Regions from separate parts of the Alteromonas sp. G4i13 genome, predicted to be linked through region 1. Evidence: predicted binding sites of a transcription regulator. Region 1 holds the regulator's gene; each other region holds the start of a gene.

Region 1 (7,637 bases):
AAGCGCTTATTGCATGAGTGTTGTTTAGCTCACCCATGCCCTATCAGGCATGAGAGTTCAAAATTAACTTAAATTAGAAACAGCGTCGCAGTACCTAAGAAAGCAAAAATACCCACTACATCGGTTATCGTAGTTAAGATAACACTGCCAGCTAGGGCAGGGTCTATCTTAAGACGCTTCATGATCATAGGTAAGGTTGCACCCGCTAAAGCAGCCGCAATCATGTTTACCATCATGGCAAAGGCAATAATTACGCCCAGCATGTAATCTTGTTTCCATAACGCGATGACAGAGGCAATAAGCACCGCCCAAATAGCACCGTTTAAAAAGCCGATGGATATTTCTTTACTGATAAGCCATCGTGAGTTACTTGCGTTAACATGGCCTAGTGCCATACCACGGATAACTAGCGTTAGCGTCTGATTACCCGCTACACCGCCCATACTAGGGACAATGGTATTTAGAATAGCTAACACAGCCAGTTGGCTCAGCGTTGCTTCAAATAGATCACTCACCATCGCAGCCATTAGCGCCGTCACTAAGTTTACTGCCAGCCACACCGAGCGTCGTTTGGTACTTTGCATAACGGGTGCAAAGGTATCTTCGTCGTCATCAAGACCCGCCATACTCATCATCGAGTGTTCCGCGTCTTCACGAATAATATCAACCACGTCATCAATGGTAATTCGGCCCACTAAGCGATGGTTTTCATCTACAACAGGTGCTGAAAGCCAATTGTATCGCTCGAACAGGCTTGCCACTTCATCGTCTGGCATATTCACAGGAATCGCTTCAGATTCCTCGTCCATAACGTCAGACACTTTATCGTCGGTATCTGCGGTGAGTAAACGGGTAACCGGAACAATACCAACAAGGTTGTCAGTTCGGTTTACCACGTAAAACGTATCCGTATTCTCAGGTAGCTCGCCTTTTAAGCGGATATAGCGCAGAACCACGTCAATGGTCACATCGGGACGTAATGTGATGGTGTCGGTGTTCATGATGAAACCAGCGGTTTCTTCACCGTAAGACAGCGCTTGCTCTGCGCGCACGCGATCTTGTGCATCCATCGAGTCTAGAATGTCGGCCAATACTGGCTCGGGAAGGCTGCTTAGCGTCTCTGCTAAGTCATCGGTATCCATCTCTTCAAGTGCGTCAACCACATTAGCGGGAAGCATTTTTGTAATGATACCGTTTCGAACATCGTCAGACAGTTCTTCTAAAATGTCGCCGTGAAAGTCACCATCAATGAGCTCCCATAATTCGTCACGGGTTCTGCTAGGGCTAGATTCAAGAATGTGGGCGACGTCTGAAGGCGGTAATTCAAGCAGAAGCTTACGTACAGATACGAATTGACCGTTGGTCAACGCAGCGTTGAGTGCGCGTAACTGAGTTTGTACGTATTTAGAAACAAGCGCTTCTGCCATAAGGCGTTATTCCTACAAGCTAAAAGATGAACAATGCAGGCCATAGAGCCTAAGTGGGCGTAGAATATCGCAATTATGATGAGTCTGTCATGATAATTGCGTAGGTTTTGCGCGGGATTTTAAGATAACTGCGCTAAGTGTTGATTAATTGGTCAATGGATTGGGCAAGTAAGACTATTCGTCTTCGTTAAATCTGCCCTCAATAAGCTCTTCAATAGCTGCAAGTGCATCAACAGCATCACTGCCGTCCACAATCACGTCTACCTGTTCACCTTGATGGCTTTCAAGCATCATTAATCCCAATACACTGCTTGCGTCTGCTTCTTTATCGCCTTTTTTTAAGATGATTTTAGCGTCGAATTGATTAGCCAGTTTAACCAGTTGGGTCGCCGCTCTTGCATGCAACCCTAACTTATTGACGATAGTTAGCGTTTTTTGAATAGTCATTACTGATTCAGCTCTCTATGGCGAATTTGTACATCAGGGTGTATTTCACTGAAGGTTTTCGACAGGGTCTGTGCGATATAAACCGAACGGTGTTGGCCACCAGTACAGCCAATCGCTACGGTTACGTAACTTCTGTTATTGCGCTCTAAATGAGGCAGCCATGTCGTTATTAAATTCTGAATTTGCCAAATGAACTTGGTCACTACAGGCTGCGACCCCAAAAATACTTCTACTGGCGCGTCTAATCCGGTCAGATGTTTAAGGTCCGGCTCCCAGTGGGGGTTAGGTAAAAAGCGGGCATCAAAAACGTAATCCGCATCTTTAGGAATACCGTGCTTAAAGCCAAACGACTCGAACACAAGCACAAGGCGTGAGCTTTTCTTACCCAAGATACGCTCTCGAATTAACTCTGCCAGTTGGTGAATGGTAAGCTTATCAGTGTCTAAATATAAATCTGCGCGTTCAGCAATAGGAGCAAGTAGGGCTGACTCGGCTTTAATGGCTTCTGAAAGCGATTTATTAAGCTTGGCGAGAGGGTGAAGACGACGTGTTTCGCTAAAACGCTTAACCAGTACATCATCGCTCGCGTCAATGTAAACAATGGTCATCGACCACGAAGAAGGCAGGTAGTCTAGAATTTCTACCAAATCGTCAGGATTTTTAGGTAAGTTTCTCACATCGATACTTACCGCAACCTGATCGTACTCGTCAACAACTGTATGGGTTAAGGTGGGAAGTAAGTTTACCGGGATATTATCAACACAGTAATAACCTAAATCTTCCAATGCGCGAAGTGCGACAGACTTACCAGACCCCGAACGACCACTGATTATTATCAGCTTCACCTACTTTCTCCCTAATACTCTGGTTTTATCACATACGCGTTGTTGAATTAGGCGCCTACTAAACGGTTAATAGGCGCTTAATGTTTAACTTAATGCAGATAGAATATCGTCGCTTGTCGTTGCGCGACGTATTGCTTTAATCGTTTCTTTGTCGCTTAGTTTACCAGCCACGGTGGCCAGCGTTTGAAGGTGTCCTTCGGTCTGTTCCTCGGGAACGAGTAGCGCAAAAAAGATGTCTACGGGTTTCTCGTCAAGGGCGTCAAAGTCGATTGCTGGCGTGCTGGTTACAACAATGGCAATCACTTTCTCAAGGCCCGGCAGGCGCCCGTGGGGCAGGGCGATACCATTGCCAATGCCTGTACTACCCATACGCTCTCGAGCCATCAAACTGTTAAGTACCGTTGCCTGATCAATGTTCTCGTTTTGCTTGGCAGCGATATCAGCGATGATCTCAAGAATTCGCTTTTTACTATTACACTGAACCGCACACTCGGTGCGGTCCAGACTTACGATGGCTTGTATATCCATGCTTAATTAACTACTAATGTTTTTTCAGTTTTTCCTTATGCTTGATTACCTGCCGGTCGAGTTTATCAACCATGCTGTCAATCGCCGCATACATGTCGGTATTTTCTGAGGATGCGAATACTTCAGCGCCACTTAAATGAACGGTCGCTTCGGCTTTTTGATTTAATTTTTCAACGTTCAGGATGACATGCACATTAGAAATGTGATCAAAGTGACGTTCAAGTTTGCTGAACTTCGTATCGACATAATTACGCAAAGAGTCGGTGATTTCGACATGATGACCAGTAAGGTTGATTTGCATATTTCGTCTTCCTTATATTATTAAGCCCGATTAAATAAGGCTTTTGCGTTGGTTCGACGGCGGGATCGACAACGATTCCCGGTACTTTGCTATTGTTCGCCGGGCAACTTTAATGCCTTGTTCGGCCAACAATGAAGCAATCTTGCTATCACTTAGCGGCTTGCTAGGCTTTTCAGCGGCCACTAATTTCTTGATCAATGCACGAATCGCTGTAGATGAACATTCACCACCAGACTCTGTTGCAACGTGGCTTGAGAAGAAATACTTCAATTCGAAGATTCCACGTGGCGTATGCATGTACTTTTGCGTTGTCACTCGCGAAATAGTGGATTCGTGCATATCTACCATTTCTGCGACATCATTTAGCACCATTGGTTTCATCATTTCCGGGCCGTGCTCAAAAAAGCCCATTTGCTGCTGCACAATGCAGTTTGCAACCTTCATTAAGGTTTCGTTACGAGATTCAAGGCTCTTTATGAACCACTTAGCCTCTTGCATGTGTGAGCGGATGAATTGTGAATCGCTACTATTCTTGGCACGGCGACTCATTGCTGCGTATTGTTGATTTACGCTTAACTTAGGCAGACTGTCGGGGTTCAGCTCAACCACCCAACGGCCATTTTTCTTGGTTACTGAGACATCAGGAATAACGTACTCAGGCTCTTTAGTAACTAAAGCACTACCTGGGCGAGGATTCAAGGTTTGCAGTAAACGCATTGCCTCGCGTAGCTGATCTTCTTTCAATCGGCTTTTACGCATAAGCGTACGATAGTCTTTGCTGCTCAGTAAGTCAGAGTACTCTTCAATCAGTTGCTTTGCTTCAGCAAGCCACGGTGTGTCTTCTGAAAATTGGCGCAATTGCACCATCAAACATTCTTGTGGAGAGCGTGAGCCAGAACCAATAGGGTCGAACATCTGAATGCGCTTTAGCACACATTCTATTTCGTCCATTTCAATTGGCTCTTCCATATCATCATCGTTGACCGCTTCTAAAATATCATCAAGGGTAACGGTTAAATAACCTGACTCGTCAATAGAGTCGATGATTGCTGTAGCGATTGCGCGATCGGTATCCGAGAAATGGGTAAGGCGCATTTGCCAAAGAAGGTGCTCTTGAATATCTTCAGTAGTCTCACCTTGGAAGATTTGCTCGTCGTCATTGGATGGACCCGGAGCAGGCGAAGATGAAGCAGAGTAGTATTCGTCCCATGTGCTGTCGATTGGCAGCTCATCGGGAAGATCGTTTTTCTCAAGTGCATCGCCGGCTTCTAGTGTGTCACTAGATGCAGAAGCAGTGGCCTCAGAGCCGCTGTCATCGTTGTCGATATTGTTCTTTTCTAGTTGCGGCTCGTCATTACCTTCTTCAACTTCTAATAGCGGATTAGAATCGAGCGCTTCTTGGATCTCTTGTTGAAGATCAAGTGTAGAAAGCTGCAGCAGTTTAATGGCCTGCTGAAGCTGTGGTGTCATGGTAAGTTGTTGGCTAAATTTTAGCTGTAAAGATGGTTTCATCTACGTCTTATTTAAATGCTCTAAATTGAATATACCAGAGCGAAACTGAAAAATGACAATTCGGTTACATTAACTATAGCCTGAATTGTTCGCCTAGGTATACATCCCTTACTTTTTGATTACTTAAAACCTGTTCCGCCGTTCCTTGCGCAATAAGCTCGCCATGACTCACAATGTACGCCTTTTCACAAACATCCAATGTCTCTCGTACGTTATGGTCCGTGATAAGGATTCCAATCCCCCTATCGCGAAGATGTTGTATTATCTTCTTTATATCATTAACTGATATTGGATCAACACCAGCAAATGGTTCATCTAACAAAATAAATTGCGGTTTTGCTGCCAGAGCGCGGGCAATCTCAACGCGACGGCGTTCGCCCCCTGACAAACTCATCCCCGTACTATTACGTATATGGTTAATATTAAATTCATCAAGTAGCGCATCAGCTTCTTCTTCTTGCTGTTGTGAATTTAAATCTTTACGGGTTTGCAAAATGGCCATGATATTTTCATGTACCGTGAGCTTTCTGAAAATAGAGGCTTCCTGCGGTAGGTAGCCTATTCCGCGGCGTGCACGCTCGTGCATGGGCTGATGAGTTAGCTCATTGTCGTCAATTTCAATCTTGCCTTTATCCAAATTCACTAAACCAACAATCATGTAGAATGTGGTGGTCTTACCAGCGCCATTTGGGCCAAGAAGACCGACAATTTGACCCGTTGAGACAGACAGGCTTACATCTCGTACAACCTGTCTTGACTTGTAAGCCTTAGCAAGATTTTTAGCGCTCAAAGTTGCCATTGCTATTCATTGCCCTCGTTGTCTTTTTTGTCTTTCTTAGACGAAGTTTTGCGAATGGTCTCAGGTGTGAATACTGTGGTCACTCGACCCTCACCATCCTTACCTGCGCCGCCAGTCGCTAGCAATTGCTCGGTAATCATATCGAACGTGATGTTGTCACCCTGTACTTTACTGGTGTCTTGTTTCAACTCTGCGTTTCCAGCAAGAGAAATCGTTCGGTTCACCACTTCATAGCGTATTTCATTAGCTTTTGCCGAAACTGGCGTGCCGTCTTCCAATTGCTGGGAATAGCTTGCAGGCTTTCCTCTAGCAATAAATATTTCACGACCACCACCGTCAGTGGCAATTACTTCCACTTCGTCAGCTTCAATAACCAAAGAGCCTTGAGTTATGAGTACGTCGTCTTTGTACAACGCGGTTTTATTTTTACCGTCGATAAACTGGGTGTTCGAGCCTATTTTTATGGGCTGCGAAAAATCATCTTCACTGGCGTGTACCGCACCGCTAGCGATGGCAAGCAATAAACTAGTTGCTAGGGGAATAAGTGGTTTGTACATGATCTAAAAGCTCGTATTCTTGTGTGCGTAAATTCGCGTTAAACCCATTACTTAAAATGACATATTGGGTGCCCAGTATTTCAACGGGTTGGTCAGATGTCATTTGCTTGGTTTCTAAATTAATTTGAATGTACTCGGTCGATATACTTCTGACAAAGTCATCGCCAGTTTGGTTCTCAATATTAACTTGGTTTTCCAGCTGGATTAGCTCGTTATTGTATAGTGTACCTTCATCAGCGGTTACCACCCATGGTGATGACGCGTTTTCTGTATAAAGGGTGTATTTAGGTTGCTGAAACAATACAAAGCCAAGCTGGTCGTAATGCTCCATCGACTCTGCAAATACTTTGTGATTTAACTCACCGTCTTGATTGTACAGCGTAGTGGTTAGATTTTTTGCTTTGTAGGCGGGCTTTAGCGCATCGTTTTCACGATTCCCCTGCGTTTCAGGCTGCTCTTCCATCCACGTAGGGATGTACATCAGCATCGCCAGAATAAATAGCGCCGATATACTTAATCCTAAGCGATTAAAGCCAAACAGGCTCATACACTAGCTCCAAAAATCTCATTTGTTACCCCTTTGGCCTGCAAAATGGTATCCGATATTTCTCGGACCGCGCCAAACCCACCGGGAAGGGTCGTAATCCAGTTTGCTTGTTTTGCTACGTAAGGATGGGCATCGGCAACCGCAATTTTAACCGCAACGTGCTTGTACATACCCGTATCTGGCATGTCATCACCTACCGCAGCCACTTCGTCAGTGTTTAACTCAAGGCGTTTCATCAGGTCACTAAGCGCGTCTGCTTTATTCTCTTCGCCTTGAATTATATGTGCAACATTCAGTGCCTTCATTCTATTTTCAACAATGGCAGAGCGACGTCCAGTAATAACCGCGACATTCACTCCATTGCTCACTAGCGCTTTTACACCATATCCATCACGGGTATGGAATGCTTTAAGTTCTTCACCGTCGTTACCTAAATAAATTCGGCCATCTGAGAACACACCATCAACGTCGCATACCAGCAACTTTATCTTGGCTAGTTTAGCGAAAAGCGAGTCATTTATTTCCGTGTACAAGGTGGTTGTCATTTAAAGCACTCCTGCTTTTAGTAGCATATGCATGTTAAATGCCCCAACAGGTTTGCGCTTATCGTCAGTAACCATTAACGCACTAATTTTATGGGTTTCCATCAAATTCAGGGCTTCTACAGCCAGCTG
Region 2 (7,637 bases), on a different contig from region 1:
AACACTTCACCGACGAACTTAAAGAGCAGATTGACGCACTGTTTGAGTCTAATCACTACGACTTGTTAAAGGACGATATTACTGAGCTAATTGCCGAGTCTACAGACGGTCTTACCCGCGTAAAAGACATCGTCGAAAACCTTAAGAACTTTTCGCTGGAGACTACTGAAGGCGTGCAGATAGTAGATATCTGCGCCGTGTGTCACCAGCTGATCACGCTTATTTCCGCCCAGTACAGCACGCCCCAATATAAATTTGAATGTGAATTAGAGAAAGTGGAGGTAATGGGAAACCCTGGGCCGCTGAAACAGGTGCTAATGAACGTCATGATAAATGCAGCACAGGCCATAGAAGATAGGGGCTTTATTAAACTCACTGTGCTCGATTCACCTACGTTGGTGACCATCAAAATACTGGACTCGGGTTGCGGTATTCCTACAAAACATCTAAAGCGAGTCTTTGAACCCTTCTTTACTACAAAGCCCGAAGGGCAAGGCCAAGGGCTGGGCCTTTCTGTGGCTTACACCGCCATTGAACAACATCAAGGTAAAATATCTATTAGCAGCAAAGAGGCAAAAGGAACCGTGGTAGAGATCACCATTCCGAAACAACCTGCAGCACAGCCCCCGTCCAGTGAAGATAATGAAGAGAATAAAGAAAACGAAGCGGAAAATTCTCAAACGGCCTAGAACACAGATAGCCCAGTACAGAGTAAGACGTTGTTAATCCTCACTCTGTTTGTATGTCCTCTGACTGAACTAACAAGCAAGCTTTTTTACTTCACAGGCTTTAAATGTATACACACCCTTGCTGTTTAACGTCCGCGAAATGACTCCTTCATTAAGCAAGTAATTAAGGTGAGACAAACACTCTGCTACTGCAAACACCATGTTGCGACTAGAGAGCTTGCGCTTAAACATAACCGGTAATAGCTCTACGACCGTTTGAGGTTGCTCGCAAGCATTTAACAGTGCTTTTAGGTGCTCGTGATGATGAGCAATAAGCGAATCTACTCGCTCATGCAGGCCGATAAAGGGTAGCTTGTGAGCAGGTAATACTGTCGCATCTTTGGGCAAATTCTTGAATTGCGGCAGCGTAGAAAGGTAGTCGTCTAAGGTGTTGGCATCAGGCTCTGTTGAGTAGGCGCCAATGTTTGGCGTGATAATCGGCAAAATATGATCGCCTGATATGAGAATATTTTTTCGCTTATTGTAAAGGCACGCATGCTCAGGAGAGTGGCCGCGGCCAATGATGATCTGCCATTCGTTACCGCCAAGCGACAGCGTCATACCATGCTTTAGACGTGTGTAGCTAATGGGTAGTGGTGAAACGACGCTGCTGTAGCCGTTGCCTTCACCAGAAGTAAGCTTTGCGATCATGGATTCGTCTAAACCTGCTCGCTGGTAATATTGCACATCCCGTTCGTTAGTTGCGCCATTTCTCCCTGCCGCAAACGCTCTGGCAGTAAAGTACTCAGTTTGAGACATATAAAAGGGAACATTATACGTGTCGGCTATCCAGCCCGCTAACCCTACATGATCAGGATGTAAATGCGTAACAATAACGCCAACTATTGGCCCGTCTAATTGCTTGAATATACGCTCCCACAGCGCTTTGGTGGTGGACGTTCCTATGCCAGTATCAATGACCACCCAACCGCCTTCACCGCGGATCAGATACAAATTTATGTGGTCAAGTTCAAATGGAAGCGGCATTGTTAGCCAAAGAACACCATCGGCCACTTCTATTAGCTCGCCCGGCTCTACCTGTTTATCGAATAGATATTCCATATCGCCCTCACCTTTTCTATCGTGCATGGTCTAACGTGCACAAAGACTGTACGTTTTCGTTTTAACTCGCGCTGCTTACAAAAACAAACATATCTGTCGAATAGAGATCTATAGGAGTAGGTGATAACAAACGTTATACTAAGCCTACTGCCGTTTCTCGTGCACAGTGGTAGCGCATTTTTATTGCACCTTTGCGCCAGTTATTGAACAGATAATGGTAATGCGAGTTTATAAAACGTACACGCCCATGAGGCTATTTAAAGAAATTAACGTCAACAAAGCCGGTTAGTAAATCAGATCCATGTCAGCCTCAACAATACAACAAGGGTTCATACTCAATAAAAGTACGTTTACCCGGCGAGGCAAGGTGCATGTTGAGCTATGGGTAAAAACGCCCAGTAGCACCGCTAGGTTAATTTCTTCACCCCAATACCCCACTTGCTTTGTATCCGTTGATCGCGCCAATGATTTACGCAATATCGCCGAACGTATTTCTGCAAAGATCAGTATTTCAGATGACGGGTTTCACACGCTGGAACAAGTTCCTGTTGCGACGGTAAAAACCGCAACCGAATCACACATGCATCAGCTTCGCCAGCATGCGCAGGAAAGCAGTATTATATTGTACGAAGCGGATATTCGCGTTGCCGATCGCTACTTAATGGAGCGCTTTGTGTATGGTGCGGTGGAATTTCTGGCTCCGCAAGATTTCGACGATACGCCTCAGATCGTTATAGAAAATGCGCAAATCAGACCCTGTCAATTCAGAACCACATTTACATCACTTAGCATAGACATCGAATGCAATGAGCATGAAGAACTCTTTAGCATTGCGTTAGCCGGTGAAGGACTCAACGTTGTGCTGCTTTTATGCCCGCCACGTTTTGTTGGGCAAACATTGCAAGGACAAAAAGACAGCGCGTACGAGCTCATTACCGTTGAATCAGAAAAAGCATTGCTTGAAGCATTTTTTTCATATCTTACATCCTACGACCCAGATATCATTTTAGGCTGGAATGTTAAACAGTTCGATATGGCGGTACTTGAACGCCGCGCTAGGGCTAACTCGCTAAAGTATGCTATCGGCCGCCATGGCAGAGAGGCTTCTGTAAGACAGTGGGAGGATCAAACCCTCGTTGATGTGCCAGGGCGATGCGTTATTGATGGTATCGAAGCACTAAAAACAATGACTTATCAATTCGAGTCGTTCTCGCTCGATCACGTATCTGAAGAACTGCTTGGCGAAAATAAGCTTATTCAGGCTGCAGACAAGCTTGAAGCGATAAAGCGTCTTTATCATAGCGACCCTGTTGCACTCGCTAACTATAACTTTAAAGATACGGAACTGGTCAACCGCATTCAGGATAAAACCCAATTTATCGATTTTCTGGCACTGCGCAGTATTCTCACCGGCCTAGATATGAGTCGCCCCGGAGGGTCAGTGGCCGCGTTTTTAAATGTGTACTTGCCTAAGCTTCACCGCAAGTCTTATGTCGCGGGGGTAAGACCTGAAAATGGAGGCTTGGCTAGTCCGGGTGGTTATGTCATGCGTTCCCAGCCAGGTTTATATAAAGACGTTTTAGTCCTAGATTTTAAGAGCCTGTATCCTTCCATCATTCGTACATTTAAAATCGATCCGTTGGGACTTGCAGAAGGGCTTAAATCTCCAGACACGGCGATAGAAGGGTTTAAAGGCGCAGTATTTAGTCGTGAGTCTCATTTTCTGCCTTCCATCATTGAAAACCTATGGCTTCAGCGCGACGAGGCGAAAAAACAGAAAGACGCACCGCGCTCTCAGGCCATCAAAATATTAATGAACTCCTTCTATGGTGTCCTTGGTAGTGGCGGTTGCCCCTTCTACGATCCTCGTCTAGCTAGCTCAATCACATTGAGGGGTCATGAAATCATGCAAACCACAGCTGATTGGATTGAAGAACTGGGCTATACGGTTATTTACGGCGATACCGACTCAACATTTGTTCATGTAGAAGGGAATGATGCACTGGGTACGCCCTCAGAGACTGGACTTGAGCTCGCTAGCATTATTAATCGAAAGTGGACAGAGTTACTAAAAAGTCAGTTCGACATTGATTGCCACTTAGAAATTGAGTTTGAATCTCACTTTTCTACGTTTTTTATGCCGACGATCCGAGGCTCTTCCGAAGGCAGCAAAAAACGTTACGCAGGAATGAAGGGCGGTGAACTTGTCTTTAAAGGCTTAGAAAATGTCCGCTCTGATTGGACGGTACTAGCTAAAACCTTCCAGTACGAGCTGTACAAAAAAGTGTTTACTGGACAGCCTGTTGAAGACTACATAAATAGCACGATAGCAGCGATAAAGTCCGGTGAAATGGATCACGCTTTGGTCTATAAAAAGCGGCTGCGAAAGCCTTTGTCGTCGTATACCAAGTCGCTGCCTCCCCACGTAAGGGCAGCGCGATTAGCGGACGAGTACTATAAAGAACAGGGGTTGCCACTTCGCTATCAGTTTAATACTACCATTGCTTATGTTATTACGGTACAGGGCCCTCAAACCGCAGAAACTGCCACGGCCCCCCTTCAATATGACCACTATATTGAAAAGCAAATCCAACCCATTGCCGATAGTATCTTGCCTCTTATCGGCCTGAATTTTGAGACAATAGCGAACGATCAACTCTCGCTGTTTTAATCTCATTAATGGGGTTCTATCTATATCTGAGATCAGCTTAAGTTTGACGTATGAAGATCTTGCAAACACTGCGACAATTTAACATAGCAATAACATTGAAATCCTTGCCTTAAATTTTTATTACCTCACTAAATCAGTTAGTTATGCATTTGGCACATTCAATGAATAATGAATTACGTAAGTCATTAGCGGTGTCAGATTGAAACTTACTTCCAATCTGCACCTATGTTGAGGTCTGTGGACCTAGTGGTTAGGGCAATTGAACGCCCGAGTTCACTGTAAAAGCCAGAAGGAATTTGATTATGAAGATCACAAAACTAAGTATGATTACCAGTGCTGTTATTGCTGCAACACTATCTGCTTCAGCAGTAGCAGGCCACCACGAAGAGAAGATCTCGATGGGATTTAACGCAATGGATAAGGATGGAAACGGCTATATCGTCGGTTCAGAGTCTTCAGGCGTTATTGACAGTAAGCTTCTTGCAAAAATGGATACCGATGGTGACAGCATGATTAGCCGTGTTGAATTCAACAAGTTTGTTGATGAAAAACCATCAATGTTTAGCGACGACATCATTACTCAGGTGAAAACTGAAGGCACCAATGACGCTCTACTCTCGGAAAAGGGCAACCCTGAATTATTCTCTAAAGCAGACGGTGAAATGATATCAGAGAAGAATAAGGAGCTTCGTACTGAAATGTCAGCCACAGCCGACAATAAGTTTACTGAAATCGATGTAGACAGCGACGGTAAGCTTACAGCCGAGGAGTTAAAGGTTGCACATGTCGAAGGTGACTTTGAGATGATGGACGAAAATGGCGATTCTTACGTTACCCGTATGGAATATCGTGCCTACTTCGAAGGTATTGAGTCTGAATAGACGCTCACCTCTCGTAAAGTAAAAATTTTTAGGAAGCCTCCTTCGTCGGAGGCTTTTTTGTTTCATTAGAGTCGAGAAAATTTTCTTTAGACATCAGATACATTGTCACTTTTGGTTATTACTCTCCTTTCAGCGTGTACGACGAGTCACACAAATTCATCGTTGAATAACCCCATATACGACTAACATCTTGTCGACAAAACTCGTTTGCAACAATATTGTTAATAAAGATTGAATTATTTGTTTTATTCGTTGCGTATTCAGCATTTACTGCAATTGTTGCCATTGGTTATTTGGAACCAAAAGCCGAAACAGCCAACTCAATTATTTATATATAAATCAGATGCGTACGCGCATGGAGGCAAGATATGATGGAATCAAAATTTACACCGAACTCACTACTCCCTCTTCAGAAAAGTGAGTTTACTGGCTCTGATGACGCTGAGCTGACGTCGCTCACTATCGGTCAGTATTTCAAAAATGTTGTCGACAATTATGGCGATAACCCAGCGATTATTGTAAAACATCAAGACGTTAGCTGGACCTATCAGCAGTATTGGTATGAAGTAGAACGTGTTGCTTGCGGCTTACTTGCAAACGGTGTAGAACCTGGCGACCGTGTGGGTATATGGTCTCCGAACAATATCGAATGGTCGATCGTACAGATGGCCACTGCGCGAATCGGGGCGATCATGGTATGCCTGAACCCTGCTTATCGCCCTGATGAATTAGCGTTTGCTATTAATAACGTTTCCGTAAAATACTTAGTCATGGCGCAGTCATTCAAGCAGTCAAATTACGTCGCCATGTTGAAAGAGCTTGCGCCAGAAATAGACAGCCAAGATAAGAACACACCAAGGCGTCCTCTAACGCCTTCTAAGTTGCCTTCACTTAAATATGTATACACTATTGGCGATAAGTCTGTAGAAGGATTACAGGCTTTTTCTGCATTACAAATAGAACCAACGGAAGCGCTTAAATCTCAGTTGGAGGCCGTTGAATCGAACCTTAGCGCGGATGATAACATCAATATTCAGTTTACCTCTGGTACCACGGGAAACCCGAAAGGCGCAACGTTAACGCACCGAAACATTCTAAATAATGGACTATTAGTATCACAAGCAATGAGGTTCACACACAAAGACAAACTTTGTATTCCCGTTCCGCTTTACCACTGCTTTGGAATGGTATTGGGCAACTTAGTTTGCTTAGCATCAGGTGCATGCGCAGTATTCCCCGGGGAGTCATTCGACCCTGAGACAACACTCCGTACAGTAGAAGAAGAAAAGTGCACGGGATTACATGGCGTACCAACCATGTTTATTGCCGAACTCGAACTATCCAACTTTAAGAGCTTTGATCTATCAACACTAAGAACCGGCGTTATGGCAGGTAGTACCTGTCCAGAAGAGCTCATGCGAAAGGTCCATAGTGAATTTCATATGACAGAAGTCGTCATAGGTTATGGTCAGACAGAGTGTAGCCCTATCAATCATATTACTGACATTGACTCGCCATTTGAAAAGCAGGTCAAAACTGTTGGACGCGCTATGCCCCATACAGAAGTGAAGATCATAGATCCCCAAGGCAATACGGTGCCTATTGGAGAGCCGGGTGAGATTTGCGCGAGAGGCTACTGTGTAATGAAAGGTTATTGGGGTGATGAGGTTAAGACAAAAGCCACCATAGACGATGAAGGTTGGCTCCATTCTGGTGATCTCGGAGAAATGGATGAAGAAGGCTACGTCACAATAGTTGGTAGAATAAAGGACATGATTATTCGCGGCGGCGAAAACATTTATCCACGAGAAATTGAAGAAGTCTTGTATCAACATGCGGATGTGTCAGACGCCGCTGTCTTTGGTATTCCTGACAACAAATATGGCGAGCAAGTATGCCTATGGATTAAGGCAAAGGAAAATCGACATATAGACGAAGATCAGATACGCGACTACCTGAAATCCAAACTAGCCTACTTTAAAGTACCCAAATACATCAGCGTAGTGAAAGAGTACCCCATGACGGTAACAGGGAAGCTTCAGAAGTTTAAAATGCGCGAATACATGATAGAAACACTGAAGAAGCAAGCCCTACAAACCGAAGCATAATCCCAGCAAATAGTGGGGTCAGAGTACATTTCGAAAATTGGGGTCAGAGTACTTTTTAAAAGATAGCGCTTTAAAGTACACTGACCCTACATTCGTATTTCCAACGCTTGCACCTAAGCTATAGTCTGTACCTATCTACCGTATTTTCAAACTGCCTGCTACATGCCCTAGAGAATTAAAGAGCTCG
Region 3 (7,637 bases), on a different contig from region 1:
CAAACCATGAGCTTCTTACCTCGTTTACTTGTTACGCTTCTCGCGCTTAGCTGGGGAGGCAACTGGCTAGTGCAACAGCTTATGGACTTTACTTTCAGAATGGTTGATATGATCCCGCAGGTTGTGGGATAGAAGGCTAAAGCTGTGGAAGTCGAACTCGCGACCATCAATCAATTCCTAGCAGACATGCTGCTGCCGTTTATGCGCATTAGCGGCTTATTCGTGGCCATGATTGGCTTGAGTGCTAAATCCATTCCACCGCAGGTAAGAGCCTTGTTGGGTATAATGCTCACACTCATTATCATGCCGGTAGTGCCTCCGTCACCCATAGAAAATTTGGTGGATGTGGGCACATTTTTAATCGTTATTCAGCAATTACTTATTGGCATTGCTATTGGTTTTATATCAATGATGGTGCTCAATACCTTTGTGCTTGCTGGCCAAGTTATAGCAATGCAAACCGGTTTGGGCTTTGCGTCTATTGTTGACCCAGTCAATGGTATTAACGTGCCAGCGGTAGGTCAGTTTTATCTGATATTGGCGACTTTGTTGTTTTGGACTTTGGATGGGCATTTGTCCATGATCCAAATGATAGTCATGAGCTTTGAGGCGTTTCCCATAGGCGAAGCATGGTGGACCGGTGAACAGTTCCGCGATATTGCCCATTGGGCCGGCTGGATGTTTATATCGGCAGTGACCCTCTCCCTTGCGCCAATCGTCTCGCTGCTTATCGTGAACTTGGCGTTTGGCGTAATGACCAAAGCTGCACCACAGCTAAACATTTTTAGTATTGGTTTTTCCATTGCTCAGGTAATGGGATTACTGATTATTTGGATAACACTTGATAACTTTACTGCACACTTCGAAACCCAATGGTTTAGAGCCGAACAGTTTATGTGTGAACTATTGAATATTTGTTCGTAGGAAAACATGGCAGATTCAAGCGAAAAAACAGAAGACCCCACGGGGAAAAAACTCGAAGATGCCCGAAAAAAAGGGCAGCTAGCCCGATCCCGTGAACTCTCTACGACCCTAGTACTTATCGTCAGTGCTTTTATGTTCTTGTTTGTGGGCGGGTGGATTGCTGAATCTGTTTTTAAACTTACTCAGAGAATGTTCATTCTCTCTCGTGACGAAACCTATGATATCACCCACATGTTTGGCGCATGGGGTGAAGCCTTTTCGGCAGTAGGTCCTGCCGTGCTGCTATACATGGTTGTGGCAATGATAGCGGGCATTTATGGCTCTATCGCCCTTGGCGGTTTTAACTTTACCTGGGAAGGTGCAAAACCTAAGGGTTCAAAAATGAGCCCTATTCAAGGCTTCAAGCGTATGTTCGGCATGAACGGCTTGGTTGAGTTACTCAAGTCTATAGCGAAAGTGGTGGTCATAATTGGCATGGCCATCGGAGCGTTACTGTTCTTTGAAGATGAAGCGCTCCACCTTGATATGGAGCTTTATCCGGGAAACTTCTTTCACGCACTCGACATGCTTAAGTGGGCGTTTCTTATTCTGGTGTGCGGCATGATCCCTATCGCGCTCATTGATGTGCCTTATCAAATGTATAAGCACAACAAAGAAATGAAGATGACCAAGCAAGAGGTTAAAGACGAACGGAAAAATGCGGAAGGCGACCCTATGGTTAAAGGCCGAATTCGCCGTCTGCAATATCAGGCTGCAACCAAGCGCATGATGCAGGAAGTGCCACAAGCAGACGTAGTGGTGACTAACCCGACCCATTTCTCGGTTGCTATCAAGTATGATGAGAAGGGAGTGAGGGCGCCGGTTGTGGTCGCTAAAGGTGCTGATGAGCTGGCGATGCACATCAGAAAAATTGCTACCGCCAACGATGTGCCGCTGATCCCTTCTCCCATGCTTGCCCGCGCCATTTTCTACTCCACAGAAGTGGACGATGAAATTCCTAACGCCTTATTTATGGCGGTAGCGCAGGTGCTAGCGCACGTTTATCAGTTGAAAGCGCATAGAGCAGGGAAGGGCAAGCGACCTAAGCCGCTTAAACGAGATTTGCCAATACCACCAGAATATCGACGTTAATTGCGCAGTAAACATCGAAAAGTTTTAGCGTAAATAAAGTGGGCAGTTTCATTCGGTACTGCCTAACGTTTACGTAAAATGCAGCGTTACCAGCGAGCTAAGGTTCCTCTCACATCAACATGAACGAAAGGCCCGTGCGCCGCATTAGCACCGTAAATACCAAGCCCACCGATTCTTGGGCCGAAAGCGCCTTGTTTAGACATATTTGAGATAAAGTTGGCTAGCCATACCGCATCTTCGCGGTTTACCACACCGTCTTTATTGAGGTCATCCATCACCCCATCTTTCGGTGACTGATCGATATAGAAATCCGCTGCGCCACCCCAAACGTGACGGCTGTACTGAACATTGCCAATAGCTTTGTTGTAGAACGGAGTGCGATATCCACTCATTATGGTTAAGCCTTCAACAGCATGCCCTTCGTCATTTAAGGTGTGCAGTATTTTTTCCAGTTTCAACAAAAGGCCTGCTCGCAAATGTACATATTTGGGAAATCCTTGTTGCTGCTTGGATAGAAATTGACCTAGGGTGAAATTGGGCGACAACCTTACGTCCGTTTGTTCTGGCGATACTTCAATAAGTCCTGATGGGGGTAAATAAATGGGATTGTTTTTTAAAGGCTTATCAGGATATTTACCAATTGTGTAGCCGTTTAACTTACCTGTTTTGTCTACCTTTTCCAAAGATGTCATCACAAAGACGTTGAGCGTCGCAGTTTCTCCTGACTGCGCGTTGGTGGTTTTAAGTACATAGTGCCCTGATTTCTTAGGTGCCATTATTGGCGCTTTCCCCACAACCCCGCTAACTATTGGAAGGTTCGAACTCGTCTTTAGTGCCTCACCGTTCGCATGGTGAAATTGAAAGTTCCCAGTATGGCTTTTGTTGTCAAACTCAACAGTGAACGTTTTATTCGGCATTACGAAAATAGAGAAAATAGGGTAGGGGACCGTATTTCCATTAATAGCAAGCTTAGAGTTGAGCATGTCATTGTCAAAGGAGAACGCATCACTGGCGCGCACTACAGTTAAAAGAGCAATCAGCACTAACAAACACTTACGCACGTTTAAACTCCTTCAATTTCTCAATAATATGGCTGTCCCGATTGTATGCATCGCGGCGAAATACAATGGTTCCTGCTTCATCTGCAAACGCTGTGAAGTACACAATAAGAACAGGTATAGGTTTCTTCAAATATAGTGTACTGGTCTCTTCACTTTGAAGTAATTGCTCAGCTTGCGGTATTGCCTCTGTCTGGCCTGAATGAGTGAGTACCCATTGAGACAGCTTCAAAGGGTTAGAGACTCTGATGCAGCCAGAGCTGAAGTTCCTTTCTAATTTCGAAAAAAGGCTGTGATCGGGCGTGTCGTGAAGATAAATGGCATGCTTATTTGGAAGCATGAATTTCACTTTACCAAGGGCATTGTGCGGACCGGGCTTTTGTCTGAGTGTATAGTGAAATGTACCACGGCTAACATTTGTCCAATCAAACTCATCGACAGGGCTGAAGCCGCTGACACCGGCGGGCTGGGCTTCGTAACCTTGCTCAACCAATAAAGAAGGATTGGTTTTTAATTTCGCCAGCTTGTCTTTAGTGGCTATACTGAAAGGCACGGTCCAGTAGGGGTTAAACACCATATACTTCATTGATTCAGCGAAAACGGGCGTTTGCCTCACTGGTGTACCGACAATCACAGGCATTCCCAATGTTTCCTCACCTTCAGTAAATCCTCTCAACTGAAACGAAGCAATGTTAACGCGTAAATATGTTGACCAAGTTTGATGAGGGAGCCAGCGCCAACGCTCTAAGTTTGCATCAATTCTTTCTAACCAAGAAAACGTGGTGGCATTTAATGCTTCTAAAGTGGAACTTCCCACGATACCATCTGGCTCTAAGCCCGCAGACATTTGAAACTGCTTAACCGCGTCCAGTAAATCTTTATCGAATAACTCTGAATAGGTGCCTGGCCCTAAAAGACGAGACTTCAGCAACACAACTCTTTCGCTCGTTGAGTTCAGCTTAAGTGTTGGGCCAACTGGAATTTGTGTGGTAACTGTAGAAACTGCCGTGAGTAAACTACGCTTTTTTTCTAACAGTAACTGGTATTCATGGTGTGATGGCCACATGGCCCGCAATGTTGCAGAAACACCGTTAGTTAATGCGTGATTTAGCGATGCCACAGGATCCGCTTCTCTTTGCTTAAGGAACCACTGCGAATCTGCATTGGCGGGGCTAACAAGCCCATTTAATCGATGCAGAGTTTGACTGATAAAGGCATCGGTTGCTAGTACATCTAAGAGTGCCGTATTGGCGTCGCGACTTTCGAGCATTGATGCGTGGTAATACTCGGGCGAGAAGCCATGTAACTCTGAATCAGCAATTTCATGGAGGAGTTCCTGAAGACGGTTTTCAGCATCACTAGTACCAAACCATATAAGCTGATAGCCCTGTTGAGTGTAGACCTCGCTTACCAAAACTCTATTGTGCACACGAGATGGGTTACTATTTTGTGAACCGTATATCTCCACTGAATCAACTAGCAAATTCTCCACACGCTGTCGTAAGTTAGGTTGTTTAGATGCATGAGCTACATGACTAAAAGTCAGCATGATGACAAGGCTGACCCAACAAAACGTTGCAACACGATTTTGTAGTACTACCATGAATAATCCTTTTAAAACGAAGAGTAGGCCCTAGGAATAGTGACGTAATTATAAACTGTTCGTATGTCCCTCGGATACAAAATCTTAATCGCTCTATACAAGTCACTGTAGACAGTAATCACGCATGATTACAGCTCAGATTTGGATAACTTTTGCGTAAAACACAAAGCTGGCACGTTAGTTGAAAACTCACTAGAAGATTCACATAAAGCGTCAATTTTCTGATAGAGAGACACCAAGCCATGCAGTTATCCGGTTATCTTCAGCGATTCGATAAAAATCAGCTGCAAAATTTTACCAGTGGTTTAGGCGCACCCATCGTCCTTTTGGCAATTATGGGCATGGTTATATTGCCTATGCCGCCATTCTTACTGGACGTGCTGTTTAGCTTTAATATTGCGTTGTCGCTAGTCATTATCTTGGTGGCTGTACTTACCCAGCGTCCAGTAGATTTCGGCATTTTCCCCTTGGTGTTACTTATCGCTACCGTTTTGAGACTAGCGCTTAACGTGGCTTCTACTCGCGTTGTTTTACTTTACGGACATGAAGGCGGCGATGCAGCAGGTAAAGTTATCGAAGCCTTCGGTGAGGTCGTGATTGGTGGTAACTACGCCGTAGGTATTGTTGTTTTCGCCATTCTTCTTATTATCAACTTCAAAGTTGTAACCGCAGGCGCAGGACGTATTTCAGAAGTAAGCGCTCGCTTTACGTTAGATGCTATGCCCGGTAAGCAAATGGCCATAGATGCTGATTTAAATGCAGGGTATATAGATCAAGACCAAGCACGTAAACGCCGTGAAGAGATTACCGCAGAAGCGGATTTTTACGGGTCGATGGACGGTGCGTCAAAATTTGTAAAGGGTGATGCGGTCGCAGGCCTTTTCATCATGCTGATTAATATTGTCGGTGGTCTTTTTATTGGCATGATTCAGCACGGGCTTTCATTCGGTAACGCTATAGAAATCTACACCATATTGACCATCGGTGATGGTTTGGTGGCGCAAATTCCTTCATTGTTACTTTCGGTCGCTACAGCCATTATCGTTACTCGTGAAAACGAGACCCAGGAAATGGGCAAAGAAATCCGCGGTCAGCTTGGTAATAATCAAGCCCTCTATATAGCCTCGGGGGTTCTATTTGTGATGGGTATCATTCCTGGGATGCCTCATATCGCATTCTTAGGGTTCTCATTCTTGATTGCAGGCTTTGCTTACTGGCAGTCGGTCCAAGAAAAGAGAAAGGCCGCAGAGCCCAAAGTGCCAGACAATGTGGTAAAAGATGAATCGGTTGCGCCTGAAGTGAAAGAGCTTGGCTGGGATGATGTTCAGCAGGTAGATACCATCGGATTGGAAGTGGGCTATCGCTTAATTCCTCTTGTCGATAAATCCCAAGGTGGCGAGTTGTTGACGCGCATTAAAGGCGTACGTAAGAAACTATCGCAAGAACTGGGTTTCCTTATTCCGCCTGTCCACATTCGCGATAACTTGGATTTAGAGCCCAACACTTACACCATCGCTATGCTAGGCGTAACGATAGGCGATTCCATCATCAGTCACGATGAAGAACTTGCTATTAATCCAGGGCAAGTGTTCGGTAAATTAGAAGGGCGTGCCACTAAAGACCCCGCGTTCGGCTTGGACGCAGTATGGATTAAGCCCAATAAACGGGAGCATGCACAAACCCTTGGGTACACAGTAGTAGACGCTGCGACCGTTGTAGCGACCCATTTAAGCCAATTACTCTCTAACAATGCATATCAATTATTAGGGCACGAGGAAGCGCAACAACTTCTTGATATGCTTGCCAAGCAGCATCCGAAACTGGTTGAAGGATTAGTACCAGACATTCTTCCGCTAAGCACCGTCGTGAAAGTACTGCAAACCTTATTGTTTGAAGGCGTGCCTATTCGCGATATGCGTACAATCGTTCAAACACTCAGTGAGTACGGCACGCGCAGCCAAGACCCCGATGTTTTAGTGTCTGCAGTGCGTATTGCCCTTAAACGTTTAATTGTCCAAGAAATTACTCAAGGTGCAAAAGAGATACCTGTCATAACCTTGGCGCCAGAGTTGGAACAGATGTTGCACCAGTCACTTCAAGCAGGTGGCGAAGATGGCGCTGGCATAGAACCAGGTCTGGCAGACAAGCTGCAAAAATCATTGCAGCAAGCCAGTCAGCAGCAAGAGTTAGAAGGAGAGCCTGCAGTACTCCTTACCTCAGGCATGCTACGACCCGTTCTGTCTCGCTTCTTAAAATATTCGGTTGTTGGGCTTCATGTTCTGTCTTACCAAGAAGTGCCTGACGACAAACAAATAAAAATAGTCAGTTCGGTCGGTCAATAATCTGACACTGGGTGATTGGAGAGGTTGCAATGAAAATTAGACGTTTCTTCGGCAAAGATATGCGTGAGGCGTTAAGCCAAGTTAAAGCTGAATTGGGCAGTGACGCTGTGATCATGTCAAATCGCAAAGTCGCTGACGGTATTGAGCTTGTCGCAGCCTACGACAAAGAACCTGAAGCGAAGTTGTTTACGCCGAAAGCGTCTCCACAAGCAGCTGCAAAAACACCTGGCCAAAAGGCAGTGCCTAGCTTGAGCGAAATCATTGGTGACGACGGTCCTGATAGCCTTAAAGCACTGCTAGAAAAGCAGCACGGTGGAAATAATGGCGTAGCGAGTCCCGCGCAACCTAACCAACCAATGACAGCAAATGCTAAGCACGCCAATGAAATTGCTTCGCACTTAGACTTCTCAGAAGCCTTTATTGACGACGTAGAAGCCCAGCAGTCTTCTCATGAACCAGTTCGTCAGAACGCTTTCCCAGAGCATCAAGCGTCGAGTATGGATGATACCGCTGTGACGCAGTCAGCGGAGCTTGCGCAAATCAAGGAAGAGCTAGCGTCTCTTCGCGATGTATTGCAAT
Region 4 (7,637 bases), on a different contig from region 1:
GGGTCTTGGCTATGCGGCTGAAAACGACGTTGCGATTATGTTTTGCGATATCAGAGGCTTTACCGGTTTTTCTGAACGTATTACGCCACAAGAGTTGATGAACTTTCTTAATTCTTATTTCACCAGAATGAACGATCCTATTCATCAAAACCACGGTTTTATTGATAAGTTCATGGGCGACGCCATTATGGCGCTGTTCGATCATCGCGAAGGATCTTCACAACAAAAAGCTATGGATGCGGTTAATGCTGCGCTCGACTTACGCAAAGCGCTGACAATATATAACGGCCATAGAAAGAACAGTAACTACGAACCAATTAATATGGGAATAGGTATCCACTTTGGCCCTGTTATTATGGGTACGGTGGGTTCAGAAGATAGGATGGATACCACCGTCATTGGCGATAGTGTAAACATTGCTTCTCGCTTAGAAGCTTTAACACCCAAATACGAGGCGGATATTATCGTCAGTGCCCAAGTTCTTCAGACCATAGGGTCTGGCTTCCCAATTAAAACCCGCTTGCTTGACTGGGTAAGAGTGAAAGGACGAAAAGCGCCAATTGAAATATACGAGGTGTTAAGCCACCTTTCAGAGAGTGAGCAGGAAAAGAAGTTAGCGGTTCAGACCAAGATTGCCGCAGGTATCGCATGCCGTATAAATCAGCAATGGGACGAGGCCATTTCTTTTTTTGAGACCGCTGTCGCTATGAGCCCAAACGATTCGCTAGCGCATCATCACATAGATGTTTGTCGAATTTACAGAAGCGTCGATTTTAAGGAGGATTGGGATGGTGCGCTAGTCTACTAATCCCAATGGCCATAAGCGACGGTTAAATTTAGGACTCAGATAACTTAGCCTGCTGGCGAATAAAATTAATGGATGGCGCGAAAAACGCAGCACCTGTTTCAGCACTGGTAAAGTCCAGCCATCTGTCATAATCGCCTTCACCGTTGCCGTATATTTGGCTGTGGAGCATCTGTTTAAATGGCCGCGCACTGGCACTACAGCTTACAAAGAATAAACCTTGGGAGGCCATATCACCGTATGGCATGCCTTGCTTAATTAGCCTTGGTTCGTCGCCATCGGGCGCAACAGTGCTTGCCCTAACACAATGCGAAGATTCAGACTGTTCGCTACTTTCCAAATTGTGTTCTTGCGTGGTGCCCATCACTTGTTCTTGCTGACGGCTTGAAAGACTATTCCAGCGCCTTAAATCGTGGCGATAGCGTTGTATGTGAACATAGCTGCCACCGCTAAAATCAGGGTCATCTTCGCCAATAATGCCGACTTGTCTCCGCTTCATGCCACGTGGATTATCTGCGCCATAGAGAAAACCATTGAGGTCACGGCCATCTAAGTACCTAAACCCTCTTATTTGCTCTACCAGTTCTACATGAATACGCAACAAATCCATCACTTCAATGCCAACCGCATGGCAAATATCCAGCCTATCAGCGCGAATTTGAATGAAGAGATCGCAAGGCATGGTGGGGGCACTTCTATCATCACACTGCATATCAGGAAAAGGGGCAAGCTCAACAGGTATCAAACCGGGGTATACCTCAGCCCAGTAACCGGTGCCAATAGCGACAACGCCGGTTACCATGGCTTCATAGTGCTCATTCTCAAAATGCTCGAATATATCCAGCACGCGAGATAGTTTGGCGCGTACGGCTTGGCTATCGTCATCAATGACGTTCAGTAATAAATACTGTGCATGTAAATTTGGCTCAGCGCAGAGGCCTTTTTGTGGTTGTGTCATTGCCGCTCTTGTTGTTATTAACGCCTTGTTCTGACGTTTCGCTGCTGGCGATCATTCGCCGCGCTTTGTTGTGCGAACCTTATCGTAAAGTGTAGCGGCTGCTTCAAACTTTGAAACCCTTTAAAGCGAAGCAGCAAACGGGGAACAAATTAACTCCGCCGCCTATTATTTACACTAGTGTGCTTAATAGCCCGCGGCTTGTCCATCTTTTCGCGTTTCTGAAGCGCCAAAATAGACACCTTTCTGCTCGTCCCAAGCGATGGCCTGATAGCCACCGAACGCGCCTACCACGCGTTGAAGCTTATGCCCCCGCTCCATGAGCTCTCGCTGAACGGTTTCACTGAACCCTGATTCTAAGCTCACATAACCACCATCAGTCATCAACGCGCCCGTTGGGCTACTTGACCCACTGTGCAGTATGCGTGGAGCATCCCCCGCTTCCTGCAAATTCATTCCAAAGTCGAGAATGTTTACAATAATTTGTGCATGCATTTGAGGCTGAGTTCCACCGCCCATCACGCCAAAGCTCATCACTGGCTTACCGTTTCTGGTTACAAAAGCCGGGATAATGGTGTGAAATGGACGCTTTCCCGGGTGATATTCATTAAAGTGCCCTTCTTCAAGGGTAAACATCTCACCTCTATTTTGAAGAATAAAACCTAGCCCTGGAGGTGTCATGCCTGAGCCCATTCCGCGGTAGTTACTTTGAATTAAGGACACCATATTGCCCTCTTTATCAGCAACGGTCAGATAAATGGTATCCCCTTCATAAATACCCGCATCAACGCGATTCGCTGCGCGTTCATTATTTATGAGCTTCTGGCGCTTAGCGGCATACTCTTTCGAAATTAACCAGTCGACAGGAATATCATTGAAGTCTGGATCTGCATAGAACTTAGCGCGATCTTCGAAGGCGAGCTTCTTGGCTTCAACAAAGGTATGGATGTAGTCTGCTGAGTTAAACCCCATTCCTTCGATATCATAGTGCTCAAGCACATTGAGAATCTGTAGTGCCGCTATGCCTTGTCCGTTGGGCGGAAGTTCCCACACATCATACCCGCGATAGTTAGCAGAAACGGGCTCTACCCACTCCGAGGTATGTGACGACAAATCCTGGTATGACAAAAAGCCGCCTTGAGACTTCATGTAAGCATCGATAGTGCGTGCGATATCGCCCTTATAAAAAGCATCTCGCCCGCCTGTTGCAATCTTTTCATAGGTCACGGCTAAGCCAGGGTTTTTAAAAACATCGCCTTTTTGCGGTACTTTCCCGTCGATAAGAAAAGTCTCTGCGAAGCCGTCATAATGACCTATTCGCTCTTGATTCATCTGCCAGTAATAGGCAATGACTTCTGAAACAGGAAACCCCTCACGGGCATATTTGATAGATGGGGTAAGCAGCGCAGACATGGGCAGCTTGCCAAATTTTTCGTGTAGTGCAAACCAGCCATCTACAGCGCCAGGGACAGAAACGGGTAGCGGACCAAATTTTGGAATTTGATGCAAGCCACGCTCGGCAAACACCGCTTTGGTTAACTGTCTGGGTGAACGGCCAGAAGCATTTAAGCCGACTAGCTTCTCTTTTTTTGCATCCCACACAATGGCAAATAGGTCGCCGCCAATACCGCTGCCTGTAGGCTCAACTAAACCTAACATGGCATTGGCTGCAATAGCTGCATCAACTGCACTGCCGCCTTGTTTTAAAATATCCAATGCCACTTGCGTAGCTAATGGTTGGCTTGTTGCTGCCATGCCGTTCTTTGCAATAACTTCTGAGCGACTTGCAAAGGGTTGCCCCGTTATTCTGTCATAGCCCAAACAGCTGATACTAAAGAAAGCCAGTATCAAAGGTAGAAGTCGCACACTTGCAGTCATAACCGTCCTTTTACTAAAACGTTGCCGATAATAAATCTAGCGTTAGTTTATCGATTCATAGTGTAGCGTTATTGTCACATTACGCCTAGGCTCTTTTCCTAAGCTCAATAATGGTCTTAAAACACATTGCATGAAACGAAAAAAGCCCCGCATTAGCGGGGCTTAAACGAAGTAATAAGGCATTATTGTTATTGTTGTTTCGTTGCCTAATCGAGACTCTCTTACGAACGGCTGCTTGTGAAGTCTGGGTATGCTTCCAGACCACATTCGCTCATGTCTACGCCGTCGAATTCTTCTTCTTCGCTCACACGTACACCCATAACCGCTTTAATCACTAGCCATACCACTAGGCTCACTACGAATACCCATACAAAGATAGTCGCTGCACCAATTAGCTGACCAGAGATGCTTGAACCATCGTTAGTGAAAGGTACAAGGATAAGACCTAGAAGACCTACCACGCCGTGAACTGAAATTGCGCCCACTGGATCGTCAATCTTAAGCTTGTCTAGTGCAACAATGCTAAGCACTACTAAAATACCACCAAGGCCGCCGAACAAAGTAGCTTGTAATGGTGTAGGTGTTGAAGGCTCTGCTGTAATAGCCACAAGACCGGCTAGTGCGCCGTTAAGTACCATAGTTAGGTCAGCTTTACCGAATAGAATGCGTGCTACGATAAGTGCAGCAATTGCACCACCAGCAGCTGCAGCATTTGTGTTCATAAATACAATCGCTACTGAGTTTGCACTTTCAACAGTTGCAGTAGCCAGTACTGAACCGCCGTTGAAGCCAAACCAACCCATCCACAGGATAAATGTACCTAAAGTTGCAAGCGGTAAGTTTGCACCTGGAATCGCGTTTACTTTACCGTCAGCGGTGTATTTACCCTTACGAGCACCAAGCACAAGAACACCAGCAAGAGCAGCAGCTGCACCAGCCATGTGAACAATACCTGAACCTGCAAAGTCAGAGAAACCAAGGTCGCCAAGCGTATACATACCGAATACTGCTTCGCCGCCCCATGTCCAAGCACCTTCCATTGGGTAGATGAAGCCCGTCATAACAACTGCGAACGCTAGGAATGCCCAAAGCTTCATACGCTCAGCTACCGCACCAGATACGATAGACATTGCTGTTGCAACAAATACTACTTGGAAGAAGAAGTCAGCAGAAGGTGCATATGTTGCTGGCTCTTCAGCGACACCTGTTGCGCCATCAGCCATGATACCGCTTAGGAATGGACCCCAGTCGCCGCCACCGTACATAATGCCGTAACCGCAAATCATGTACATAGTGCAAGCGATAGCGAATAGCGCCACGTTTTTAGTTAGAATTTCTGTGGTGTTTTTCGCTCGAACAAGACCTGCTTCAAGCATCGCAAAACCTGCAGCCATCCACATAACCAGTGCACCGCAGATTAGAAAATAAAAGGTATCTAGCGCATACCCAAGTTCAAAAGTGATTTCCATTATGGTTTTCTCCGCAAATATATCGTTGTGGCTTACAGCGCGTCGCTATCCGACTCACCAGTTCGAATACGAACGGCGTGTTCAAGGTCGTAAACAAACACCTTGCCGTCTCCAATTTTGCCTGTTTTGGCAGCGCCAACGATGGCTTCTACCAGGCGCTCTACTTGATCATCCTGAACAGCAATTTCCAGTTTGACTTTAGGTAGAAAATCCACCTGATATTCCGCTCCGCGGTAAAGTTCAGTGTGTCCTTTTTGACGTCCAAAGCCCTTCACTTCGGTCACGGTCAAACCGTCGATACCGATTTCTGAAATGGCTTCACGAACATCATCTAGCTTGAACGGCTTGATGATCGCTGTGACTAGTTTCATGAGTTGCTCCCAGTTTGTTTTGGTTATTCTGTGATTTATGGTCGTGTTTCCAACTATGGGAAGATAAACCAAGAGCCATGCCACAAATGATTAGCCAAATAAATCAAATACATACAAGCAAACGCTTCATGAACGCACAAAAATAATGCACACTAATGGTGCACTGTTAAAAATTTGCCCAATTTTGAAGCGGTATGAGGTTGCGGTAAGGTGAGAGGACTAAAAAGTGCGATGAAATTAGGATGGAACTATTCGATAGGGCCCATGGTCTGTTGTTTACTATGACGACTATCACCCCATCTTTCTTTGCGCCTGAGCGCAGCATTGAACACCATTCCGTTGCAAAGAAAACGGCGTGGCGCCCACTATTAATTTCGGGCTGTGCACATGTGTTTGGGATCATCGTAGTGGTCATACTTTCTCAAATGGGCATCAACAACCAAAAAGCACGAGTAAATGTTTTGGAGCGAACGCAGGAGATAAGCGCCAGACTGTACTATCCCCCCGTTCCACGCCCTTCTGCCCAAGCTAAACCACAAGAAACTAAACCAATCGATGTTTCCCCTAAAAGGCAAGAAATTGAGTTGAAGCCTGACGCAACCAAAGCGACTGAAGCACTTGATAGTAAGAATGAAATTGTAGAAAGCCCCGCGCCCAAGCAGCAGAAAAATGCTGAGCCCGATACACAGCAGGTACCCATTGAAAGTAAGCCGACTAGTACACTGCCGTCGCCCACTTTATCAAAAGACGCAAATCGGCGCGCAGGCTCGTTGAATCTGTCGGTAAAAGATGGCGCCGCCCTCTATTTTGAAAAGTATCACAGTGACAAAGTCGCTGAAGACGCAGAACAAGCAGCAAAAGCATTTCAAGAGCGTAAAAATAGTCCTGTTCTTAGCGGGCCAAGCACACAGCAAATACAAGCTAATGAAAATCGACGCCCTTCAAAACGCGTAAACTGTAGCAGTACGACCAATAAAACTTTGGCGTTATTGAGTGGAATTGCTGGTGGAACCTTAGAATGCACCAAAATGGACGACCACAAACGTTTTATAGAAGCCAGAGTCAATAAACTTCCTAAAGACGAAGAGATTAACTAGCCCTCTCTATCAACGATTTACCGTCATGTGAGGTAAGCCCTTATCACAGTCACTTTCTTTTGAAAAACTTAGGGGGTCGCCCGAAATACGCTTTGAACCGGCGACTGAATGCTGCAACATCTTCATACCCTGTTAGCTGAGCTATACCCAACATTGGTGTATCGGTATTTCTAAGTAGTGCTTTGGCCTTTTCCATCCTCACTTTTACAAGGTAATCTCGTAAACTATGCCCGGTGGCTTCTTTAAAGCGTGTTTTGAATTGCGTTGTTCCCATGCAGGCTATCCGTGCTAACTCCACCTGTGTAAAGCCTCGGGCAAGGTCGCGATGAATATGGCTTAATACAGGAGTCATTCGCTTATCCATGCTGCATCCTTTCAAGGATGTTTCTAGCAAGGTTAAAAATAGCGCCAGTATTTCTTCATGGCCTTGGTCAGCAAACTGGCTAATTTGAATCTCTACAAACGATAAAAACGCCTGTAATGCGGACGTTACCTGAAATATTGGGTGCAACCTGTCATTTAAATTAACTGGCACATACTCCAAGTCCGCCACAATAAATTTTGACAGTTCGTTAGCGCTAAAATAATGGATCTCATTCGGCGCTATGCATACGCCTTCGCCTACGCCTACTCGCCCGCTAAAATTATCGATTTCTATCAAGATATGTCCGTTGATGGGCAGCACTAACTGAAAGTAGTTGTGTTTATGGCGGCACGTTTGCTTCGTATATGAGCGTACGGATAGCGATGGAATTGGGCTGTCAGTCACTTTATTGCTCCCAACAGTCCATAATAGGTAGTACTGATCTTTTGCCTAACTCACCGTTTATTTGCATCTATTTCCTTGCCGTTAACTCAGTACTCTCTGCCGTTAGATTAAGCACTTTTATTCATTTTGTCACAAATACGTGCAATATTTGATACGTCTAGGAAGGCGTCGAACACTACGTTTAAGGAATAAATATACATTTAAAATAAAGACAATAACGGAAAATAAATGAATATAAACTTACGTCAAATAGTCGGCTTGGCAGGTGCGTTGTTACCCGCTATCGCCATGGG

What was found. Region 1 encodes sigma-54, which starts transcription at its own class of promoters, with help from an activator protein. Its sites were predicted from a motif close to GTTGGCACGNNNNTNGNNT; they were not measured.
Region 2: ACFI6J_RS19105 (EF-hand domain-containing protein) is a predicted target of sigma-54. The motif match lies at 4,610-4,628, and genes of this name have one in related genera.
Region 3: flhA (flagellar biosynthesis protein FlhA) is a predicted target of sigma-54. The motif match lies at 4,885-4,903, and genes of this name have one in related genera.
Region 4: glnK (P-II family nitrogen regulator) is a predicted target of sigma-54. The motif match lies at 5,545-5,563, and genes of this name have one in related genera.

The regions. Positions count from the first base shown of each region.
Region 1 is NZ_JBHNYX010000027.1:35,975-43,611, forward strand. Features, by position in the region: gene ACFI6J_RS13875 (response regulator transcription factor) at 1-17, shown strand, start outside; gene mgtE (magnesium transporter) at 69-1,427, opposite strand; gene ACFI6J_RS13885 (HPr family phosphocarrier protein) at 1,602-1,874, opposite strand; gene rapZ (RNase adapter RapZ) at 1,874-2,719, opposite strand; gene ptsN (PTS IIA-like nitrogen regulatory protein PtsN) at 2,804-3,247, opposite strand; gene hpf (ribosome hibernation promoting factor) at 3,261-3,548, opposite strand; gene ACFI6J_RS13905 (RNA polymerase factor sigma-54) at 3,579-5,060, opposite strand; gene lptB (LPS export ABC transporter ATP-binding protein) at 5,134-5,859, opposite strand; gene lptA (lipopolysaccharide transport periplasmic protein LptA) at 5,862-6,416, opposite strand; gene lptC (LPS export ABC transporter periplasmic protein LptC) at 6,385-6,963, opposite strand; gene kdsC (3-deoxy-manno-octulosonate-8-phosphatase KdsC) at 6,960-7,508, opposite strand; gene ACFI6J_RS13930 (KpsF/GutQ family sugar-phosphate isomerase) at 7,509-7,637, opposite strand, start outside.
Region 2 is NZ_JBHNYX010000055.1:16,588-24,224, forward strand. Features, by position in the region: gene ACFI6J_RS19090 (sensor histidine kinase) at 1-689, shown strand, start outside; gene ACFI6J_RS19095 (MBL fold metallo-hydrolase) at 759-1,790, opposite strand; gene ACFI6J_RS19100 (DNA polymerase II) at 2,092-4,461, shown strand; gene ACFI6J_RS19105 (EF-hand domain-containing protein) at 4,764-5,342, shown strand; gene ACFI6J_RS19110 (AMP-binding protein) at 5,711-7,450, shown strand.
Region 3 is NZ_JBHNYX010000001.1:180,458-188,094, forward strand. Features, by position in the region: gene fliQ (flagellar biosynthesis protein FliQ) at 1-132, shown strand, start outside; gene fliR (flagellar biosynthetic protein FliR) at 145-924, shown strand; gene flhB (flagellar biosynthesis protein FlhB) at 931-2,055, shown strand; gene ACFI6J_RS00860 (D-Ala-D-Ala carboxypeptidase family metallohydrolase) at 2,142-3,116, opposite strand; gene ACFI6J_RS00865 (L,D-transpeptidase family protein) at 3,109-4,716, opposite strand; gene flhA (flagellar biosynthesis protein FlhA) at 4,959-7,058, shown strand; gene flhF (flagellar biosynthesis protein FlhF) at 7,088-7,637, shown strand, end outside.
Region 4 is NZ_JBHNYX010000028.1:17,494-25,130, forward strand. Features, by position in the region: gene ACFI6J_RS14090 (adenylate/guanylate cyclase domain-containing protein) at 1-808, shown strand, start outside; gene ACFI6J_RS14095 (Dyp-type peroxidase) at 837-1,763, opposite strand; gene ggt (gamma-glutamyltransferase) at 1,947-3,638, opposite strand; gene ACFI6J_RS14105 (ammonium transporter) at 3,860-5,107, opposite strand; gene glnK (P-II family nitrogen regulator) at 5,140-5,478, opposite strand; gene ACFI6J_RS14115 (hypothetical protein) at 5,721-6,575, shown strand; gene ACFI6J_RS14120 (AraC family transcriptional regulator) at 6,625-7,344, opposite strand; gene ACFI6J_RS14125 (endonuclease) at 7,573-7,637, shown strand, end outside.